Regions from separate parts of the Bacillus sp. AL-1R genome, predicted to be linked through region 1. Evidence: riboswitches for the same ligand, from Rfam matches in the RefSeq annotation. Region 1 holds a riboswitch; each other region holds the start of a gene.

Region 1 (7,772 bases):
ACTGGACCAATCAATTTTGATATCGCTGGTATGGTGACGATGATTGTCGGTGTTGTAAGCTTACTCCTTGCTTTAAGTTTAGGTGGAGTTGAATATGATTGGAACTCTTGGCAAATCATTAGTCTTTTTGTTTTAGCAATAGTGGGGATCGTTAGCTTCGTTATTGTGGAAAATAAAGCGAAAGAGCCAATTCTACCAATGCATTTATTCAAAAATAGAACTTTCGTTACATTAAACTTAGTTGGATTCTTTATGACAATCGCGATGTTTGGTGCAATCATGTTTGTACCATTCTTTATGCAAGGTATTGTAGGTACTAGTGCCACAGAATCAGGTACAATCATGACTCCAATGATGATTACAATGATTATTGCAAGTATTATTGGGGGGCAAGTTGTATTTAAAGTTGGTATTAAACCTCAAATTATGACAGGGATGTTCGTCATCGCATTAGGTCTATATTTATTAACAACTTTAGATATGGATTCAAGTAAAACAATTGCAACAATTTTTATGGGAGTTATGGGTCTAGGTATTGGTTTAGTCATGCCGACAATTACATTAGCTCTTCAAGAAGTTTTTGATAAGAAAGAATTAGGAATTGTTACATCTTCTAGTCAATTCTTCCGTTCAATCGGTGGTACTTTTGGGGCAACTGTTTTAGGTGCTGTTATGAATAGTAAATCGGGAACACTTTTAAATCATGATTTAGTTCCTTATTTAAATAAATTACCAGCACAAGCTGCAACATTAGTAGACAAATTTAAAGATATGATTAATACAAATCCTCAATCAGTCTTTACAATGTTATTTAATGAAGATGCTAAAAAGTTAATTCCTAAACCAATTTTAGAAGGTATGTTACCAATAATAAAAACATCATTAATGGATTCATTACATCAAGTATTCTTCGTCGGATTAGGATTCATAATTGTTGGTGCAATCGTAACATTATTCCTTAAGCCAATTAAATTAACAAATAGAAAAGCTGGAGATAAAGAAGGTAATGAGCAAGTAGAAGTGGAAACTGCGACTTCTTAATTTCTCAAGCTGTAATAATAAAAGTGAAAACCATCCAGAGAATTTTGGATGGTTTTTAGCTTAAAAAGAAGGTTCCCATGAAAAATCTGTGGGACAATCTATTTATTTTTTTAAATAGCGGTTGCGGTTGATACTTTTTCTTTTCTTTTTTTTATTTTACGTTTATTACTCCACAAAATCCAAGATAGGGCTAACCCTGTTCCGGTAAGTATAAAAAGACCGATGCCACTAATTAGACCAATTATGCCGGTATGTAAGCTTTTAGCTGAAAATGCAGAATGCTCAGGTCTTTTTCCAAAATTTTGGAATGGAGTTTGAAAATTAGCATCACTTTGTCCATTTTGAAGAGGATTGTTTTGAACGCTATTTTGAGAGTGTTCTTCTCCATTAAACTGACTACCGGATGGTAACTGATTTTGCATAGGAAATCGTCCCTTTTCTTCTTCACCTTTATTGAAATACAGGATAATTCCTGTAGCCGATTCGATTAATAAGAAAACCGATACAATAACACCAATCCAAAAATGAACTACTCTTACTTTTTTCATCTTATCATTACTCCCTTTTTTTAGATGAAATAAAAGTTACATTAGAAAACTTAATTTTTACTTAATATGATTAAAGTATTTTCAGTTTTCAAATGTGGAGATTATAATATTATGTGTACAATTGCACGAAAGAGGTGAGAGGAAATGGACAATCACTTAAAAGAAAAATTAGCGCTTCTACCGGATCAGCCTGGTTGCTATTTGATGAAAGATATTCAAGGGACGATCATATACGTAGGAAAAGCTAAAGTCTTAAAAAATAGAGTTAGATCTTATTTCACTGGATCACATGATGGTAAGACCTATCGATTAGTTCAAGAGATAACTGATTTTGAATATATTGTTACGTCTTCAAATATGGAAGCTTTAATTCTTGAGATGAATTTAATTAAGAAATATGATCCGAAATATAACATTATGTTGAAGGATGATAAATCATACCCCTTTATTAAAATAACTGCTGAAAAACATCCTCGCTTATTGATTACGCGAAATGTAAAAAAAGATAAAGGAAAATATTTTGGCCCATTCCCTAATGCTACTGCCGCAAATGAAACAAAAAAATTATTAGACCGTCTATATCCATTACGAAAATGTTCTTCATTACCAGATAAAGTTTGTTTATATTATCATATTGGTCAGTGTCTTGCGCCTTGTGTAAAGGAAGTAACTGATGAGCAAAATCAGGACATAGTAAATGAAATTGCCCGTTTTCTAAACGGTGGTGAAGATCAAATACGAAAAGAGTTAGAGGCAAAAATGCTTGCTGCATCTGAACAATTAGATTTCGAGCGGGCAAAAGAGTATCGAGATCAAATTGTATCAATTGAAACGACTATGGAAAAGCAGAAAATGATGAGTAGTGATTTAATTGATCGAGATGTATTTGGATACGCGGTTGACAAGGGTTGGATGTGTGTTCAAGTATTCTTTGTTCGAAGTGGAAAATTAATTGAAAGAGATGTATCTTATTTTCCTATTTACGATGAACCTGAGGAAGAGTTCTTATCATTTATTGGGCAATTTTATGAAAAACCACATAATATAAAACCAAAAGAAATTTTTGTACCAGATAAAGTGGATACTGAAATTTTAAAAGGTTTATTAAAAATTCCTGTATTCCAACCAAAAAGAGGTCAAAAAAAGGAACTAGTTGTATTAGCAAATAAAAATGCCAAAATTGGACTCGGTGAGAAATTTAAATTAATTGAACGTGATGAGGAAAGAACCGTAAAAGCAATCGAAAAATTAGGAGAGATTTTAAATATTGAAACACCATATCGAATAGAAGCATTTGATAATTCAAATATACAAGGAACAAATCCTGTTTCAGCAATGGTTGTCTTTATAGATGGAAAACCTTCAAAAAAGGATTATCGCAAATATAAAATCAAAACGGTTGTAGGACCAGATGATTATGATTCAATGCGTGAGGTAGTTCGTAGAAGATATTCAAGAGCTCTAAAAGAAAATTTACCTTTACCTAACTTAATAATTGTGGATGGTGGGAAAGGACATCTAGCTGCAGTTGAAGATGTACTTCAAAATGAGTTAGCTTTATTCATTCCAACAGCCGGTCTTGTAAAAGATGAAAAACACCGCACTTCAGAGTTATTAATAGGACAACCACCTCAAATTGTCCAACTTGGTAGACAAAGCCAAGAGTTCTTTTTATTACAAAGAATTCAAGATGAGGTACACAGATTTGCGATTGAATTCTATCGTCAGCTTCATAGTAAATCAATGGTTCAATCTGCTTTAGATGGCATAGCGGGTGTTGGTGGAACAAGAAAGAAAGCCCTTCTTAAACATTTTGGATCAGTTAAAAAAATAAAAGAGGCATCAATCGATGAGTTAATTGCTGCTAAAATGCCAAAAAATGTTGCAGAAGAAATTTTTCAGCATTTCCATAAAGAGTGATACCAATAAATTTATCTTGACACTATTTTCAAAATAATTTATATTTTAGTTAAAATTAAATGATTTTCTCTCGTAATAGAGGTGCAAAACTTAAGAGTATGCTGTCATAGACGTGTGGCGTTGTGATGGACAGTTGAAAGGGAGTTTTGCCGAAATAAAATGAATCCACAATTCATTTTGTTGGGACTGCATTTAAGAAATGTAGTACTGTCGCATAATAATTATGCGGGGAGCTATTGAAGAGATGTTGATGATTTGTCTATTTTATTTGTAAATTAGGCGCGTGAACATTGCTTCACGCGCTTTTTTGTATTCTTTTTTAAGTAAAAAGTGAGGATGAGGAAAAATGGGAATTATTGTCCAGAAATTCGGTGGTACTTCAGTAGGCTCAATTGAACGAATTCAGCATGTTGCAAAAACAGTAACTAAATCATATAAAGAAGGAAACCAAGTAGTTACAGTCGTATCTGCTATGGGACATCATACAGACGAACTAGTTAGTTTAGCAGCTCAAATAAGTCCACAAAACAGTAAACGTGAATTAGATATGTTACTGACAACAGGCGAACAAGTTTCAATTTCATTATTAGCAATGGCAATTCAAGCACTAGGTTTTAAAGCTATTTCTCTTACTGGTTGGCAAGCTGGAATTCAAACTGAATCTGTCCATGGGAATGCGCGTATAGAAACAATTGATACAAAACGAATTCAACAATTACTTAATGAAGGATATATCGTCATTGTTGCTGGTTTCCAAGGATTAAGTGAAAGCAATGACATTACAACATTAGGCCGAGGTGGCTCAGATACTACAGCGGTAGCATTGGCTGCTGCTTTAAATGCAGAACGTTGTGATATTTACACGGACGTATTAGGGGTTTACACTACGGATCCAAGAGTTGAACCAAAAGCATCTAAATTAAGCCATGTCTCTTATGATGAAATGCTAGAGCTTGCAGCGTTAGGAGCTGCAGTTTTACATCCTAGAGCGGTAGAATTCGCAAAAAATTATCATTTAATTATTCAAGTTCGTTCAAGTCAACACGATGAAATCGGTACATTTATTGGGGAGGAAACAGAAATGGAACAACAATCAGTCGTAAGAGGAATCGCATTCGAATCGAATGTAACAAGGATGACTTTAAATGGTTTGAATAACCATGTAGATTTATTGCCTAAAATCTTTACTTTACTAGCAAGTGAAGGAATCGATGTAGATATTATCATCCAAAGCGTAACATCAGATAACTTAGTAAATCTTTCATTTTCGATCAAATCTGAAAATATGATGGAAGCAATAACAGTTTTAGAATCAAAGAAAGAGTTTTTAGGTTACCGCTCATTTGATTTTGAAAGTGAACTAGCTAAAGTATCAATTGTCGGCAGTGGAATGGTTTCAAATCCAGGTGTTGCTGCGAAAATGTTTAAATTTTTAGCAGAAAGTAAAATCCCTGTAAAAATGGTAAGTACTTCTGAAATTAAAGTATCAACAGTAATACCAAAATCAAATTTACAAGAAGCAGTTCATGCTCTTCATAACGGCTATCAACTAGATCGAATTAATGAAGCAGTAGTAGTAGAAAACTAAATAGAAAAAATAAACCCTTTTAGGCGTATACTTTCTTATTTATATAGGCTTGAAATATTGAGTTAATCAATATTGATCACGTCCATTTACCTAAGCTTATATAGTATAGAGATCGCGCTTTAAAGGGTTTTTTATTCGTTAAGCGAATAAATTATATAAAGATTCTGTAAATTTAAAATAAGTAAGGAGAACGGCTAAATGGTGAATAAATGAAGGAGGTATTAATAATGAGGCATAGTTTACTTGCGTTCAGATTTGGAGAAATTGTGCTACAGTTTGTTCTATTAATACTCGCCATTTTGTTTTTTGTTTCTATTTGTTTAATCTTATTAAATTCTATTATCAAAGGAGTTAAGAGAAACAAAAATTTTGAGAGAATTAGAAGACAGGATCAAAGTAATGAAAGGAAAGAGCAGGGGTAGGACGTTGAACTTTTCTTAAAGTATTTGAACTTATATTTCAATTTTTTATGAAAAAATCATCCTAATGAAACACCACAAGGAATAAAAATTTCCTTGTGGTGTTTTCATTTTATTTTCTTGTAATAGGATCCTTTAAATCCCATTTTACTTGGAATTTTACTTTATCGCCTCTTTTACTTTGCTCTTCATATGTTTCAGCAATTACATCGATTTGCTGTTGAATTTGCATCGCTAAAAATCCAGCTTCTAATTGGTAAGATACGTTCTTTTTTTGTTGATTTCTATATGTAATTAATTCAGAAGATAATGTTAAATGAACTTCTTGCTTCTTTTCTTCTTCAACAGTAAGAGTACCCCAACCAGCTTGGTCAAAAAATTCAATGATTTCTTCAAAAGTTGCTAATGGATATTTTCTGGCAAGCATTTTACCCGCCCAATATAAAATATCATTTTGCTCTTTTCCTAATAAATCACTCAATAGATCGTTTCGTATAAGCTCATAGCCAAAACCAGAAATATTTCCCGGAATATTTAAATTTTCAATGCCGTTCGTCATGGTCGGATAACTCTCCCTTTCCTAAAAAACATGTTTTTATTATATACAATATTTACTAGTAAAAACAACAATTCGACAATTGTAGATTACAAGGATTACCAATCTAATTGAGAAGTTTTTTCAGTAAATAAAAATGTACGCGTTTTCTTGACCTGCTATATTATCAGGAGTAAAATGGGTTGTAGATAAATGTCATAAAAATTTCGACTTTTTATGCGTATTACTAAATTATTCTATTTTTTTAGAATAATAGAGGAATCAAATTTTCATGTGCACAAACTAAAGGGGGCAGGGGTTTACATGAGCAACAAGAATGGAAGGGAGTTTTTCTTTAGAAAACTTCATTCATTGCTAGGCGTTATTCCGGTTGGAATCTTTTTAACACAGCACTTAGTTGTCAATCATTTTGCAACAAATGGAGCAACATCGTTCAACAAAGCTGCTGATTTTATGGCGAATTTACCATTCCGCTATTTTTTAGAAATTTTTATTATTCTCTTACCAATTTTATACCATGCAATATACGGACTATACATTGCGTTCACTGGAACTAGCAATGTTAAAAATTATGGGTACTTACGTAACTGGTTATATTTATTCCAACGTATTTCTGGTGTAATTACTTTAATTTTTATTACTTGGCACGTATGGCAAACACGTATCGCTGCTCAACTAGGAGCAACGGTTGATTATAATATGATGGCTGATATTTTTAGTTCGAAATTTATGTTAGTTTTCTATATAGTAGGTGTTATTTCAACAATTTTCCACTTTGCTAATGGATTATGGTCATTCTTCGTTTCTTGGGGAATTACTGTAACACCTAGATCACAACGTATTTCAACATATGTTACATTAGGTGTTTTCGTAGTATTATCAATCGTTGGATTACGTGCTATCTTTGCATTCATTGATCCACAACTAGCGAATTTGTAAGGAGAGAGAGTCATGAGTGGGAAAATAATTATCGTCGGTGGCGGATTAGCTGGTCTTATGGCAACAATTAAAGCCGCTGAAGCTGGCACAAAAGTAGATTTATTTTCATTAGTTCCCGTAAAACGATCACATTCAGTATGTGCTCAAGGTGGAATTAATGGTGCGGTTAATACAAAAGGTGAAGGTGACTCTCCTTGGGAGCACTTTGATGATACAATTTATGGTGGAGATTTCTTAGCAAACCAACCACCTGTAAAGGCAATGGCAGAAGCAGCACCGGGCATCATTCATATGATGGACCGTATGGGTGTAATGTTCAACCGTACGCCTGAAGGACTATTAGACTTCCGTCGTTTCGGTGGAACGCAACATCACCGTACAGCATTTGCTGGTGCTACGACTGGACAACAATTATTATATGCATTAGATGAGCAAGTTCGTCGTTACGAATCTGAAGGTCTTGTTCAAAAGTATGAAGGCTGGGAATTTTTAAGAGTTGTAGTTGATGATGAAGGAGTTTGTCGTGGAATCGTTGGACAAAACTTAACTTCAATGGAAATCGTAAGTTTCCCTGCGGATGCTGTAATTATGGCATCTGGTGGCCCTGGTATTATCTTTGGTAAAACGACAAACTCAATTATCAACACTGGTTCAGCTGCTGCAGCTGTATATCGTCAAGGTGCCGTTTATTCAAATGGTGAATTTATTCAAATCCATCCAACTGCGATTCCTGGAGATGATAAAAACCGTTTAATGAGTGA
Region 2 (7,772 bases), 630 kb from region 1:
TGGTTATGCTGAAGGGCAACCGCCAAAGGGGACTATATTTCACTCTCCTGGAAGTTTTTATTGGTCAAATAGTGGAAGTAAAGTTACGGTTACAATATCCGTTGCATATGGTGCTTATTCAATAGGAGTAACTCCAGGAAGTATAAGTGGCACTGGAGTTGTAGTAAAATCGCCATATATGGGACAAGCAGTAAAACTTTTAATTCATAAGGATATAGAAGTTAAAAAGTATAAGCAATATAGAAAAACTGTTATGGGTAGCGGAAAATGGGAATATGTTGGTGACGTATATACAAAGGTACCTGTATTAAATCATTATACAGTCGTAAAAGTATAAATTATAATTAAAACTAATCTCCACAATAAAGATAAATATATAGCTAAAAAACTAGAAAGCTCAGAAATAAATCTGGGCTTTTTTAATTGATTGGTGTGAGTCAGTAATCAAAATCCAAAGATAATTCTATATGAGAATTGAACAAAATAACTTAACTACTTGTCGCTTTACTAAGACTTGCTATCTTTCAAAAATTATATAAAAAAAAATCCCCAAGCATATGCAAAAGGGGATTTAAATAGTTTTTATATATTTTCAATTAATACTTTACCAAATTGTACTTCATTATTTTCAAAGTAATCATGGGCTTCCTTCACTTGATCAAATGTAAAAGATTTTGGATTGATTAGCGGCTTTAGCTTACCTTCATCAACTAAAGTAGCGATTTTATTTAAAATAGTACTATGTTCTTTTCGCCCTTCCTCAGTTTTTTGAGTAAGCAAAATAAAAATAACATGTAAAGATAAAGATTTGTTATGTAAAAGTGTTAAATCATGCGTCGAACGTGCTGCGATTGCTAGAACAGTACCTTTTGGTTTAGCTGCAATAAATGATTTATCTAGATTTTCTTTACCGACAGTATCAAAAACAAGATCAAAGCCTTGCCCATCTGTTAGGCGGTTAACATATTCTTCTGCGGTCTCTTCCTTGTAATTAATGACGTGGTCTGCGCCTAGCTTTTTAACTAAATCAGCTTTTTCCTTCGACGAGACTGTTGTCGAAACAGTAGCTCCAAAAGCTTTCGCTAACTGAATCGCTAAATGACCAACACCACCTGCACCGCCATGAATTAAAATATGATCACCTTGTTTTAAATTGCCTCTGTCAAAAAGTGCCTCCCAAGCAGTAATAGCTGTTAATGGTAAACTTGCCGCTTCTTGAATTGGTAAATTTTTTGGAGCTTTAGCGATTACTGATTCCTCTATTAATAAATAATCTGAAAGAGTACCAGTAAAGACATTTAAACCGAATACAGAATCACCAACTGAAAAACGTGAAACATTTTCACCAACTTCAACAACTTCACCAGAAAAATCACTATGTAAAATCATTGGAAAATTCGGTTGAAACACATTTGGTACAATTCCTTTTCGAATCTTTGTATCAATCGGATTGATACTAGTCGCAGAAACCTTGACTAAAACTTGATGACCAGATGGTTTCGGTATTGAAAGTTCAACATTTTTAAACTCAGAACTATCTCCATATTGATGAATGACAACCGCTTTCATAATAGCCTCCTATTCGAAATAGAAAATATTTTTAAGTCATTGTAGCATACATCTGATCGAAAAAAATACAATTTTGACTCCAAATTGATTCATGAGGTTTTGATTATAATGGTTAAAAATCTATAATTTATATTGTTTTTTCACTTTGATTCCGTATAATCAATAGTAATCTTTTAATCTTATTCATGGAGGAAAAATACTATGGTAAACAAATTAGAGGAATTAAATGAGAGAAATACGTTAAACCATAGAAATATTGTAAAGTATGTAAAACACGTCTTTGATGAGTTAGACTTAAAAGTTAAAAGATTTCGCGAAGAAGCAGCAATCAGAGCAGCTCACCATGCAAAACCAGATTTAGAAGAAGAAAAATTATTTTATAACAATATTCACCATATGAAGACGTTACTAATTGATGTATTAGAACGTACTACTGAAGATCTTGAACATGTTGGCGATAAAAACTGGAATAAAAATTTTAAAGACGGCGTGAACGCATAATAATAAATAAAAACGTATTTTCTCTATAAATCAAGGATAGGAAGGTATTTAAACCTTTCTATCCTTTTGATTATTAATTCATATGCTGCTTTAAATTTCTTACATAATTTTTCAATACAAAAAGTACACTTTCATCAATTGGGATATTTATACCAAACCCATCACTTTTTTCAAGCGAAACAAAACCATGAAGCAAACTTCTTAAGCCTCTAACCGCATGAATAAGTTCAATGTCAGTTAAATGATAAGGTTTTAGTACTTCGTAAATTAAGTTCAATATTTTATTCCCAATCAAACGATACTCATCTCCAGGTGATTGAGACGGAGATAACGTAGCTTTATATAAACCAGGATGGATCCTAGCATAATCGAGATAAGCAAAAGCTAAAGCCAAAACTGCTTTCTCATTATTTTTCCCTTCAACCGATTTACGAAGTTTTTCATAAAGTTGTGTAATCCCATGTACTGCTACACTATTTTTTAGTTCATCCAAATTCTTAATATGGTTATAAATCGATGGTGGTTGAATCGTTAGCTTCTTTGCAAGATAACTAATCGTTAAAGCCTCCCACCCTTCTGTATCAACAATCTTAATTGAAGTACTTAGTAATTGATTATAATTCAATCCAATTCTTGGTGACATTGCTTTTACTCCTTCACATATTACTTTTTAAGAGCACGGTCAATTTCTTCTTGTGGGTGACTTAACATTGTACCATGACCGACTGCCAATAACGTAGGTTTTAATTCACTAATTTTCTTAGCACTATTTAATGCAGCATCCTTGTTCCAAGTTGCCATAGATGGAAAAGGAAATAAAATTTTAAATTGACCAGAAATCGCCAAACCACCTCTTAATGAAAAAGCATCACCAGCTATAATGGCATTTGTCCGTTGATCTAAAAATGCCATTGAACCTGGTGTATGACCGGGAACTTCAACCGCTAGTAAAGACCCAATCGTATCTCCTTCCTGCAGTAAACGATCTGGGATGGTTTGAATATTTTTAGGAACGCCACCTTTTATAGGCGTATTTGGCTCACCCGCATCTAAACTTGTGTCACCTTTTAATAATTTTGCATCTCTTTTTGAAATGGAAACGACTGCATCTGGAAGTAATGATTTTAATTGATCAAGCGATCCAACATGGTCTCCGTGCGCATGTGTTAAAACGATATTCGTAATTTTTTTGCCTATTTGATTAGCCGTATCAATAATTTTAGTTGCACTAAAGGAAAGCGCTGTATCAATTAACGTAAGCTCGTTTTCTTCTTCTACTAAAAAACAATTCACAGGAAAGAAATTTGGTAAAAAGCTCAACTCATAAAGATCATTATTTTTCGTAATTTTCATTTAATATCCTCCTAATGATAAAAACTAATACCTTTAGTTTTATAATACTAAAGGTATTAGTTTTCGTGAACAAAAATTCCAAATTTTACATAAAATTCGTTATATGACTAAAAAAAACCCTTCCATCAAAGATGAAAGGGCTACATTTTATTATTTTCTAGATAAATCCATCTCTTTATAAGAAACAACTTTCGTTTTGTGTTTAAATTTATAACCTAACCAAACAATTAAAAACACAGGAATTCCAATATATGAAACAAGTACGCCTTGCCAATCAATTGCATTACCAGTGAAAGCTTGCCAGTTTTGAGCTAGTACAATAAATAAACAAGCTAAGAATGCTAAAATTGGACCAAGTGGGAACCATTTTGCTCGGTATGGTAAGTCATTCAAATCTAATCCTTGAGCAACATAAGCTTTGCGGAATCGGTAATGAGAAATCGCGATCCCTAACCAAGCAAGGAAACCTGATAATCCTGATAAATTTAATAACCAAGTATACACTTGACCTTCACCGAAGAATGAAGATAAACAAGCAAGTGAACCAACCGCAAGTGTTACATATAAAGCATTTGTAGGAACACCATTTTTATTTACTTTTGTTAAGAATTTAGGAGCTTTGCCTTCAATCGCTAAAGTATATAACATACGAGTAGATGCGTATGTTCCACTATTACCTGCCGATAAAACGGATGTTAAAATAACTGCATTCATTACAGAAGCCGCAAATGCAACTCCTAATTTTTCAAATACTAAAGTAAATGGACTAACAGCTACGTCGTTTTTCATAAGACCAGGATCTGTATAAGGAATTAATAAACCAATTACGATAATAGCTAAAACATAAAATAAAAGGATACGCCAGAAAATTTGACGGATAGCTTTTGGAACATTTTTTTCTGGATGTTCAGTCTCCCCTGCTGCAACACCGATTAATTCAGTACCTTGGAATGAGAAACCTGCAACAATAAAGATTGATAAAACACCTAAAAATCCATTATGAAACGGAGCATCCCCAACAGTAAAGTTTTTGAAACCTGCATGATGTCCACTGATAATGCCAAAAATCATTGCAATCCCAACAACTAAAAAGACAACTACAGTTACAACTTTAATTAATGAAAACCAAAACTCTGATTCACCATAACCTTTAACTGAAAGTAAATTTAAACCTAAAATAATCACTAAGAAGATTCCGCTCCATAAAACAGCTGGAGTATGTGGGAACCAATATTTCATCAGCATTGCCGAAGCTAATAATTCAAAAGCTAGAGTAATTGCCCAGTTATACCAATAATTCCAACCCATAGCAAAACCGAATGCTGGATCAACATAGCGAGATCCATACGTACTAAATGAACCAGAAACAGGTAAATAAGTCGCCATCTCACCTAAACTAGTCATTAAGAAATAAACCATAATACCAATTAATCCGTATGCTAAAATAGCTCCACCAGGACCAGCTTCACTAATTGAAGTTCCACTAGCTAAAAACAAACCTGTACCAATTGAACCACCAATTGAAATCATTGTTAAATGTCTTGCTTTAAGGCCCCTTTTTAAAGAACCATCGTGAGTATTCGATACCACATTATCGTTTTTAGGGTTTGTTAGTCCCATCTTGTTGTGCCTCCTCTTCATTCTTGCAATCTTATCTTTACGCGAGAATATGGGACGGTATAAAAGTGTTGTATGATGTGTATTTTACTCAGTTTTTACAAGCAATATGTAAAGAATGGAAAATCTGGTAAAATACAAAAAAACACGTGAAGCAATGTTCACGTGTTTAAGACTCAATTATATGAATCAAACAGCATCAACATCTCTTCAATAGCCCTCCACAAGAAATCTTGTGACAGTCCTACGCTTATTCAGCAATAGGCCCAGTAATAAATTCAAATGGTAAATTTATTACTTCGGCAGTTTCACCTTTTATTACTTTTCACAGGTACCATAAACCTCAAAGTAACGACTAATCAAAACTGCGCCTCTATCCAAACGAGATAAAGATCATATTAAATTAATTTTTATAAACTCAATATACAATCTATTAATCTAGTTTGTCAATAGAATTTTCGACAAAAATAGACTCTACTTAAGAAATGGTATGCCTGATTTTCGCTTAAAGAATGCTCATGCCTTGTACCTAGCACATCTGTTTCTGTATAATAATTCTATGTAATTAAAGGAGGAATTTTTCACATGACAATTTATAAAGCATTGACACTTGCTGGATCTGATAGTAGTGGTGGTGCAGGATTACAAGCTGATATTAAAACGTTTCAGGAACGTAATGTTTATGGAATGAGTGCAGTTACAACCTTAGTAGCAATGGATCCTCATAATCATTGGCATCATCAAGTATTTCCAATTGATATAGATACAATTGCAGCACAATTAGAAACAATCGTTGTCGGCGTTGGGGTTCAAGCAATGAAAACAGGTATGCTCGGTTCAACTGAAATCATTGAGTTAGCTGCAAAAACAATAAAAAAACATACTATTGATCGAGTTGTTGTAGATCCAGTTATGATTTGTAAAGGAAATGACGAGGCTCTTCACCCAGAGACAAATGATGCATTAAGAGAAATTTTAGTACCACTTTCAACAGTTGTAACGCCAAATTTATTTGAGGCAGCTCAATTAGCTAAAATGCCTCCAATTTGCACAGTTGAACAAATGGAAGAAGCAGCACGCAAAATCCATGCATTAGGAGCTAAATATGTTTTAGTTAAAGGTGGAAGTAAAATTCAGCATGAAAATGCAATAGATGTATTATTTGATGGTGAAAAAATCGAACATCTAGAATCTGACAGAATTGAAACTACATACACACACGGTGCGGGTTGTACTTATTCTGCAGCGATTTGTGCAGAGCTTGCTAAAGGAGCAGAACCAAGAGAAGCAATCCATACTGCAAAGAAATACATTACCGAAGCAATTCGTCACTCATTCCCACTTAATCAATACGTTGGCCCAACAAACCACATGGCCTATCGATTACATGGAGAAGGCTAAAAGCAACTAATAGGGCTGTCATACGTTAGATTAACTAACGTATGACAGCCCTTTTTAATAGTAAAAACTGGTGTTTGTACTCCCTGTTCCCTTTCCCCTAGGTTCCTACTTTTCAACTGAAAATCCCCTTGATTACCCTAAATACATTTCTTCCTTTGTAATAAACAAATCTTTCCCATTTAGCTAATAAGCCATTACCATTTTTGCCATTTTCAATCTGAATGACGTGCTGTTTGTGAAACTCCGCAACTCGTTCATTCTGTTTTGTATGCAAACTGTTGAAACGCTTGTGAAGATGTAATGCATGTTTGTTTTGTCCCATATAAATTCTCTACTTCTTTAGTTAATAATTTATCAATACCGCATACAATTTTTCTATCAATTTCTACTTTATTTCCTACATACTTTTACACATTCAATAATTTTGAACATCAAATTGGCTGCAATAAGTGATAAACATGGGGTCGTTAAACAAGTCGATTCCATACCTAATAATGATACAATATTTAATAAAAACTATCATAGAGATAAACTATTTTCTGTTACTTTTAATTGAGATAATCCTGAAGAGAAGATCGTTATCTATATAGATACACAGACAAACAAAAAAGTTGGAATGATTGGTGAGGATTAATTTTTCGATCCAGATCATCCCAAAAAATACTAATCATTTAATCCTTTTCCAGCAAGAATTTGTTCAATGTATTTTTCAACTCTAGACGTACGGGTTTTTGATTGTTTTGGTTGAGAAAAATAATAAAGATACGCTCTTTGACGTCCTGGCGTTAATGCTTCAAAAGCCGTTTTTAAGGCAGGATTTTCATCTAATTTAAGTTGTAATTCTTCGGGAACTGTATAATCTGAAGTCTTTTTTAATTCTACTTGCAAACCTGCTTTTTCCACTTCAATAGCTTCTTTAATATAATCCTTCAAAACGTTTTCCATTTCAATGATTTCCTGAATATTGGTAAACCGTATTTGACGTGCTGATTGGACATTTTCTGTTTGTTGAATCAATATGCCTTTTGGATCTTTTAACAACGCACCTTTGTGAAACAAAAGTGCACAATATTCTTTAAAACCATGTATTAAAACGATATTTTTATTATCAAGTGTGTAACAAGGATGCATCCATTTAAAATCTTCAGTCAGTTCACAATCAATGACGATTTCTCTTAACTTATAAAATTCTTCTTGCCACTTTTTTGCTCTTAATAAAAAAGCTTCAACTTTAGGATGCATATTTGTATTTGTCATCAATAAACACCTCTCATTAATTCTTCCAGACTATTTTTTAGCGGATAATAATAACTTCAGAATTTCATTCAGAT
Region 3 (7,772 bases), 810 kb from region 1:
TTAAATCGAATAAAAAGCCCCCAAGTAAAGGTCCAAGAAATCCACCTATCGTCCATTTCATGCTACCAACCGCCATATAGGTCGCTCTTAAATCTTCAGGTGCAATATTTGCCACAAATGTCATTTGAACTGGCGACATGACCATTTCCCCAAATGTGTAGTATATGAAGATCATTGCTAAGAAAAAAAGAATCATCCATTTCCCTAATCCTATTGATATGAATAATGGAGGTGCAAAACCGATTGATAAAATGCCTAAGCCAAATAAGATTGTTCCATAAAACATCGTTTTTCCAATTGAACGATTCGATAAATAACTTGAAATTGGAAATTGCAAAAGAACAACTAACAATCCATTTAGCGACATTAAAAATGGATAAGGATTCCACACACCAAAATGCGATTGAAAGCTTTGTTTAAAATAAAGAGGTAGCATCCCCTCAATTTGTGAGAAACCCATTGAAATAATCACACCTGTTGCTACGTAAAAAAGTAATAATTTATCTGAACTAATGATTTTCATAACTTGTTTAAAAGGTATTTTTGTTTCTTCTTTCTTTTCTTTAACATTTTTATCTACAGGAAGTGTTTCTTTTAATAGAATTAATTGCGCAATGCTATAAAGTCCTAAAGTGATTGCTGCAATATAAAATAAACTATCCTTAGAAAAGTAAACAACCGAACTTCCTAATAACGGACCGACCACAGTACCTACATTACTTCCAACCCTTAATAATCCATACGCTTCAGTTCTTTCTTCTGGTTCAGTTACATCAGCCACCATTGCAGAAGCTGCTGGACTAAAGAATGAGTTACTAATACCTAGTAAAATCGATAAAATTAAAAATGCCATATAGCCTTCTACTAAAGCAAAGGATACTAAAATAAGCGATGTTCCAAGGGTCGAAAAAACCATCATACGTTTTCGACCATATAAATCAGCGAGTCTACCACCTACCATCGAACCAAATAACGATGCGATAGGTGAAATTGACATAATAAATCCAACCTTTAGCATTGAATCAACTTTTCCTTCTAGATAGAGAGCAAAAAATGGCATAAGCATCATCATCGCACTACTCGTAATTGTTTCTCCTATCACTCGAATCCACACATTACGATCCATACCTTTTAACTTTTTATAAAAATTCATCCTAAGCGACACCTCCTAGTGCATCAAAACTTCCTTATTTAAATCGTATCGGAAGAATTTTAAGTTACAGATTACTTTATACACAGTTCTGGTAAAATATGTTACACAAAACAAAAGGGCGTTCAAATTGACTTTTTGCCAATTGAACACCCACTCTTTTTTTAACTTTTAAACTTGTTCTTTAGTAGAGACTGAAAACATCAATCCCAAAAAAGTACCTAATAGAAATAAGGTTGAACAAGAGCCCATCAATACTATGCTCACTGTTAGGCTAACGCCAGTATGTAAGAAACCGCTTCCAGTGAAATATAGTAAAAAAAGAATAAGACCAATAAAAAAGGCAATACCAGAATATTGAGTATATGTTTCAACGATTTCATAATCAGTGCGCTTCATAATGATTAACCTCCCGTTTCGGCTTTTTTGCGAATTGCAATACCCAATTTGTGACAACTTTGTGACACTTTTATATTAACACACTTATTTCTCAATTGTAAATATTTTCAGAAAACTTTTTAGAAATATTTAGGACAATATTTTATAACTTATGTTGATGTTAGATAAATACCCCCTACTAATAAGCAAATAAAAAAACCGAGACGAATAAACATCTCGGTTTAATTTTAATTATTTCAATTAGATGAAAAATATCCTTAGAGACTATTTAAGAAAGATACTCTTATAATTACCATAACCCTCTTCATCCATTTTTTCATATGGGACAAATCTTAAAGCTGCAGAGTTTATGCAGTAGCGAAGGCCATCAGGTCCTGGTCCATCATCAAAAACATGCCCAAGATGTGAGTCAGCTTCCGCACTTCTCACTTCAATACGCAACATCCCATGGCTATAGTCCTTCTTCTCTTCAATTTCACCTTTTAAAATCGGTTTTGTAAAACTTGGCCATCCACAACCTGAATCAAACTTGTCTAATGAACTAAACAAAGGGAGTCCTGATACAATATCAACATAAATTCCTTTTTCTTTATGATTCCAGAACTCATTTCTAAATGGTGGTTCAGTTGCATCTTCCTGCGTAACAGCATACTGAATTGGTGTAAGTTTTTTCTTTAACTCCTCTTGGCCCGTTTTCCAGTGTTCCTTTATAAATTTTTGACGACCAGACCCTTTAAAGTAAAGCTGGTAACGAACTGGGTGCTTTTTATAATAATGCTGATGATATTCTTCTGCTTCATAAAATGGTTTTGCAGGTAAAATTTCAGTTACAATTGGTTTCTTGAAAACACCACTTTTCTCTAGTTTATCTTTTGAAGCTAGAGCTTGTTCTTTTTGATTTTCATTATGATAAAAAATTGCCGTTTTGTATGAACTACCTCGATCATTAAATTGCCCACCTTCATCTGTCGGGTCAATTTGTTGCCAAAATAAGTCCAATAGCTTCTCATACGGATAGACTTCTGGATCAAATGTAATTTGAACAGCTTCATAATGACCCGTTAAATGAGTGCATACTTCTTCGTATGTTGGATTTTCTTTATCCCCACCTGTATAGCCTGAAACAACTTTTATAATTCCGTCCTGTTGATCAAATGGTTTTACCATACACCAAAAACATCCACCAGCAAATGTAGCTAATTCTGTGCCCATACCTATACCCCTCCTAAAAATTGTCATTAATTATATTTACCATATCTAAAAGCCAGTATAAATATTTTTGCTTAAAAAGAGTAATTGCTAACTTGAAAGAATTAAGATTTGTATGTAAACTTATACGATAATTATACAGGAGGAAATAAAATGTTAGAAGAATTTAAAAAGTTTGCTTTAAAAGGAAATGTGCTTGATTTAGCAGTCGGGGTAATTATTGGTGGTGCTTTCGGTAAGATTGTATCTTCATTAGTGGGAGATATTATGATGCCTCTAATCGGATTGATCTCTGGTGGCGTAGATTTCAAGAATTTAATGTACACATACAATCAAACTGAAATCAAATACGGAATGTTCATCCAAACAGTAGTCGACTTCCTTATCATCTCGATCTCAGTATTTTTCTTTGTTCGTTTAATTAATAAACTTTCATTTAAAAAGAAAGAAGTAGAGGAAGCTAAACCTGTTGTTCCTACTAAAGAAGAAGCTTTACTTATTGAAATACGTGATTTACTAAAGGAACAGGTTTCAAATCAAAAAGGTATAAGCTAAAGCTTATACCTTTTTAATTTTTCCGTAAGACAATATAAAAAACCTCGTACCATACTAATTATAATACGAGGTTAATAAACTATTAGAATTTTCCATAGCCTAAGAAGTGAGAACGAACCCAGCTATTACTTAAGCTGATTACGCTGATTCCTTTACTTCCAGCATGAACCATTTTATTTCCACCAATATAGATACCCATATGTGATGGACCATTAATATAAGTATTTTGTAAGAATACTAGGTCACCAGGTTGTGGAGAGCTGATTCTTGTAGCATTGCTCCAATATGTTTTTACATTTCCACGAGAGATGCCGTATCCATTATGTGAATATACATACCAGATGAAACCACTGCAATCAAAACCGCTTGGAGACGTTCCGCCAAATACATAAGGTACACCTTGGTATTTTAAAGCGTAATCTACAATTGAGTTTCCAGTTGCTGCTGGACCATCATTATTTGAACTTGTAGTAGGTTTTGAATCTGGTTTTTTACTAGTAGATTTTGTACTTGGTTTCGAATCAGAATTTGAACTAGATTTAGTAGCTGTAGTGCTAACGCTGTCATCTTCATCATCATCACTAGATAAAGCAGCTAGTTCAAGAGATTGTTGCTCAATACGTTGAAGACGTTGAACTCTCTCATCTTCTTTTGCATTCTCTAGTTCTTTAACAGCCAGCTTTAAGTTAGCTTCAGCAGTATTTAATGATTTTTGTTTTTCTGCTTGTGATTTAGAAAGCTCACTTTGTTGAGCAACTAAATCTTCTTTTGCTTTTACTAAAGATTGTTTCTTTTCATCAACAAGTCTTTTTTCTTTTTCTACTTCTGCTTGTTCAGACTTTTGTTCTTTAATGATATTTTGATCAGCTTCAAAAAGTGTTGAAATTGAATTTACTCGATTAAAGAAATCTACGATTGAATCTGAATCAAATAAAACATCAGTTACTAGATTAACTTTCGGTTGCTTTTGCATAGCAACTAAACGATCCTCTAATAAATCGTTACGTTTTTGAATTCTGTCTTGTAAATATGTAATTCTTGCATTTTTATCTTTAATAACTTCTTCTGTTTCAGAAATTTCTGCTTTTTTTGCTTCTATGTTTTGCTTAGTTGTTTTAATTTGATTATCTATTTTCGCTATCTCGTTGCTTAATTCTTTAAATTGTGATTGGAACTTATCTACTTCAGCTTGCTTTTTTTCTACTTTGCTATCAGCTAAAACTGAAGCATTTGGCGCTAATGATAATACTATTGTACTTGCCATTGCCAGCACTGCTAGTTTTTTTCTTAACATTTCAGCGTTCTCCTCTCGCTAATCTACGTACATATTTATACCATAGATTCCCGAAGAGAGTCGCAATTGTTACAATATTGTAATATAAATGATAAATATGTCTTTATATGTCGATAAATTATCATCTACTATTAAAGAAAACGAAACAAAACACTTCTATCTTTATAGAAGTGTCAGTAATTGAAACAACTATTACAAAACCGTTAATTATCTACTAGAGTTTTCGATGTACACTCTATCGTTTCTAACTAAATCTTCATATGTTTCTCGACGAACTACCTCTCTTGAAACACCATCTTTAACAAATACTACAGCTGGGCGGCGGATACGGTTATAATTATTAGCCATTGAATAGCCATAAGCACCAGTGCAAGATACAGCTAATATATCATTATTTTCTACAACTGGTAAGTTACAATCCCAAATTAGCATATCGCCACTTTCACAGCATTTACCAGCAATTGATACAACTTCTTTATTCACATCATTTGCTCGATTTGCAAGCATCGCTTCGTATTTTGATCCATATAGTGCAGGACGGATGTTATCAGTCATTCCCCCATCAACAGATACATATTTACGAATTGAAGGAAGAGTTTTTGTAGAACCAATCGTATAAAGTGTTGTTCCAGCTTCACCAACAATACTACGTCCAGGTTCTAACCATAATTCTGGTAATTTGTAGTCTAGCTCTTCACATTGTTGTTTAATAATCGTTGTAATTTTTTCTATATGGTTAGAAATAGCTAAAGGCTCATCTTCTGAAGTATATCGAATACCAAAGCCTCCACCTACATTTAATATTTCAGCTGTAAAACCTAAATCATTTTTAATTCCATTTAAAAAGCTCATTAATACATTAATTGCATGAACAAAACCATCTGGTTCGAAAATTTGAGATCCAATATGTGAATGTACCCCTAATAATTTTAGGTTATTTGAATTTAATGAAACTTCCACTGCTTCATTCGCTTGACCAGACATAATATCAAATCCAAATTTAGAGTCTTCTTGGCCGGTCATTACATATTCATGTGTATGTGCTTCAACGCCTGGCGTAACACGTAATAATATCGAAACTTCTTCATTACGTTGTTCAGCTAATGCCTGTAATACTTCTAACTCAAAGAAATTATCGACTACAAAACAACCGATTTTTGCATTTAAAGCTTCTTCAATTTCTTCAATTGTTTTGTTGTTTCCGTGAAAGTGAATTTTCTCAGCTGGATAACCTGCTTGCAGAGCTGTATATAACTCTCCACCAGAAACAACGTCTAAACATAGGCCTTCTCTTTCTATTAAGCGGGCTTGTTCAACACATAGGAACGCTTTACTCGCATATGCAACTTGATATTTCATTCCAGTTTTTCTTAAAGCTTCATGGAATTCCCTACATTTTGATTCAATTAACGCTTCGTCATAAATGTATAGAGGCGTACCGTAATTTTTTACTAAATCTACAGTATCACAACCTCCAATTTCTAAATGTCCTTCATTATTAATTCGACTATTACCATGTAAATACATCCGTATTCTCCCTTCAAGTCAAATGTAAGATCATTCTAAGAAGCTTCCTTCAATGTATTAGTGTATTAAAAAAGACACATGAAGGATATGTTCATGTGCCCATCGCTTTTAAAAAAGGACTTAGCCAATCACATCTCTTCAATAGCTCTTCACAAACACATGTGACAGTACTACATTTATTAAATGTAGTCCCAGAAATAAAATGTGTGGCAATTTATTTCTTCGGCATAGGATCCTTTCTCATTTCGTCAACAAACCCACAGTTCTCTAAAATGATACTCATATACAATGCAACCTCTACGAATAGACTGTTATTTTTTATATTAGTCTATGTATAACACAGTCTAAAAATAGATGTCAAACCATTTTTAAAATACTTGTCGATTTATATTCACTTTCACACACATTTTTATCTTTCCAAAAATAGCATTTATAATATAGAATATGTTTGATGCTAGAGAAAAGGTGATTCAAAAATGAAAAATCATTTCAAAATATATAATTTAACTTTTAAAAAAACAAACCACTAACAAACTGTTAGTGGTTTTTCTTTTTTGTTGCCTTATTACAAAACTCTTAACTTAAGTAGAAAAAATTGGACAGGGGTGAATAGATTGCGTTCAAGCAAAATAGCAGTACTTTCAATCTGTAGTAACACATTCATCGTTATATTAAAATTAATAGTCGGGATTTTTACTGGTTCCGTAGCAATTATCTCTGAAGCAATTCATTCTTTATTGGATCTAGTTGCTTCAGTCATTGCATTTTTTTCAGTAAGAATTTCAAACAGACCCCCAGATAAGGAGCATCCTTATGGTCATGGTAAGTTTGAAAATATTTCAGGTACGGTTGAAACAATCTTAATATTTGTAGCTGGTATTTGGATTATCATTGAATCTGTTGAAAAGCTACTTCATCCTACCTCAATTAAAATGCCAATAATCGGTGTAGTCGTCATGTTAATTGGAGCGTTAATCAATTGGAGAGTAGGAAAAATCGTTCAAAAAGTAGGAAATGATACTCATTCTGTAGCAATGCAATCAAACGCTTTGCATTTATTAACGGATGTTTATTCATCAATCGGAGTAGCAGTCAGTTTAATTTTAGTCAGTCTTACTGGTTGGGAGTTTCTCGACGCATTGATCGGAATCGGAATCGCAATTTATATAATGAAGGAATCGATCGAACTTGGACGTAAGTCATTTACCCCACTACTTGATACAGGACTTTCCACAGATGAGTTAAAACAAATCGAAAATGTACTAAATTCTTTTAAATCCCAATTTATCGAATACCATGACTTACGTACAAGGCGTTCAGGTGCACAGGAGCATATCGATTTCCATTTAGTATTACCATCACACATGAGCATTGAAGAGGCTCATTTACTATGTGACAAAATAGAAGATGAAATAAAAAAGGTTTTAGTAGATCCTAAAATATTAATTCATGTCGAACCCGAAAATGAAAGAATACAAAAACTTGATAGTTTAAATGCAAGATTAAGAGAAGAGCAGGAATTACAAGAAGTAGGAAATTCATTAGGGGGATAATTGAACATCAGAAATAAAAAAACCACAAGGATTTTATTCCTTGTGGCATTCATTCTATTTAAAAGACTTTTACTAAATGATAATT

Evidence for each region. A riboswitch is a leader RNA that binds a small molecule or an ion and turns the genes downstream of it on or off. The one in region 1 is predicted to bind lysine.
Region 2: it holds a riboswitch for lysine, as region 1 does, so the genes downstream of both, ACSBO6_RS13325 (amino acid permease) here and ACSBO6_RS16470 (aspartate kinase) in region 1, are expected to answer to the same signal.
Region 3: it holds a riboswitch for lysine, as region 1 does, so the genes downstream of both, lysA (diaminopimelate decarboxylase) here and ACSBO6_RS16470 (aspartate kinase) in region 1, are expected to answer to the same signal.

What each region holds. Positions count from the first base shown of each region.
Region 1 is NZ_CP197469.1:3,425,790-3,433,561, reverse strand. Features, by position in the region: gene ACSBO6_RS16485 (MDR family MFS transporter) at 1-1,041, shown strand, start outside; gene ACSBO6_RS16480 (PepSY domain-containing protein) at 1,152-1,589, opposite strand; gene uvrC (excinuclease ABC subunit UvrC) at 1,734-3,509, shown strand; lysine riboswitch at 3,578-3,753, shown strand; gene ACSBO6_RS16470 (aspartate kinase) at 3,856-5,097, shown strand; gene ACSBO6_RS16465 (YslB family protein) at 5,629-6,075, opposite strand; gene ACSBO6_RS16460 (succinate dehydrogenase cytochrome b558 subunit) at 6,376-7,011, shown strand; gene sdhA (succinate dehydrogenase flavoprotein subunit) at 7,024-7,772, shown strand, end outside.
Region 2 is NZ_CP197469.1:2,796,365-2,804,136, forward strand. Features, by position in the region: gene ACSBO6_RS13300 (hypothetical protein) at 1-337, shown strand, start outside; gene ACSBO6_RS13305 (zinc-dependent alcohol dehydrogenase family protein) at 583-1,569, opposite strand; gene ACSBO6_RS13310 (hypothetical protein) at 1,771-2,070, shown strand; gene ACSBO6_RS13315 (TetR/AcrR family transcriptional regulator) at 2,144-2,713, opposite strand; gene ACSBO6_RS13320 (MBL fold metallo-hydrolase) at 2,734-3,423, opposite strand; gene ACSBO6_RS13325 (amino acid permease) at 3,574-5,043, opposite strand; lysine riboswitch at 5,247-5,424, opposite strand; gene pdxK (pyridoxine/pyridoxal/pyridoxamine kinase) at 5,626-6,441, shown strand; gene ACSBO6_RS13335 (hypothetical protein) at 6,554-6,763, opposite strand; gene ACSBO6_RS13340 (YdeI/OmpD-associated family protein) at 7,105-7,698, opposite strand.
Region 3 is NZ_CP197469.1:4,239,272-4,247,043, forward strand. Features, by position in the region: gene ACSBO6_RS20160 (MDR family MFS transporter) at 1-1,153, opposite strand, end outside; gene ACSBO6_RS20165 (hypothetical protein) at 1,322-1,549, opposite strand; gene msrB (peptide-methionine (R)-S-oxide reductase MsrB) at 1,814-2,260, opposite strand; partial or broken gene msrA (peptide-methionine (S)-S-oxide reductase MsrA) at 2,246-2,761, opposite strand; gene mscL (large conductance mechanosensitive channel protein MscL) at 2,912-3,313, shown strand; gene ACSBO6_RS20185 (C40 family peptidase) at 3,396-4,607, opposite strand; gene lysA (diaminopimelate decarboxylase) at 4,815-6,134, opposite strand; lysine riboswitch at 6,269-6,442, opposite strand; gene ACSBO6_RS20195 (cation diffusion facilitator family transporter) at 6,749-7,687, shown strand; gene ACSBO6_RS20200 (VC0807 family protein) at 7,760-7,772, opposite strand, start outside.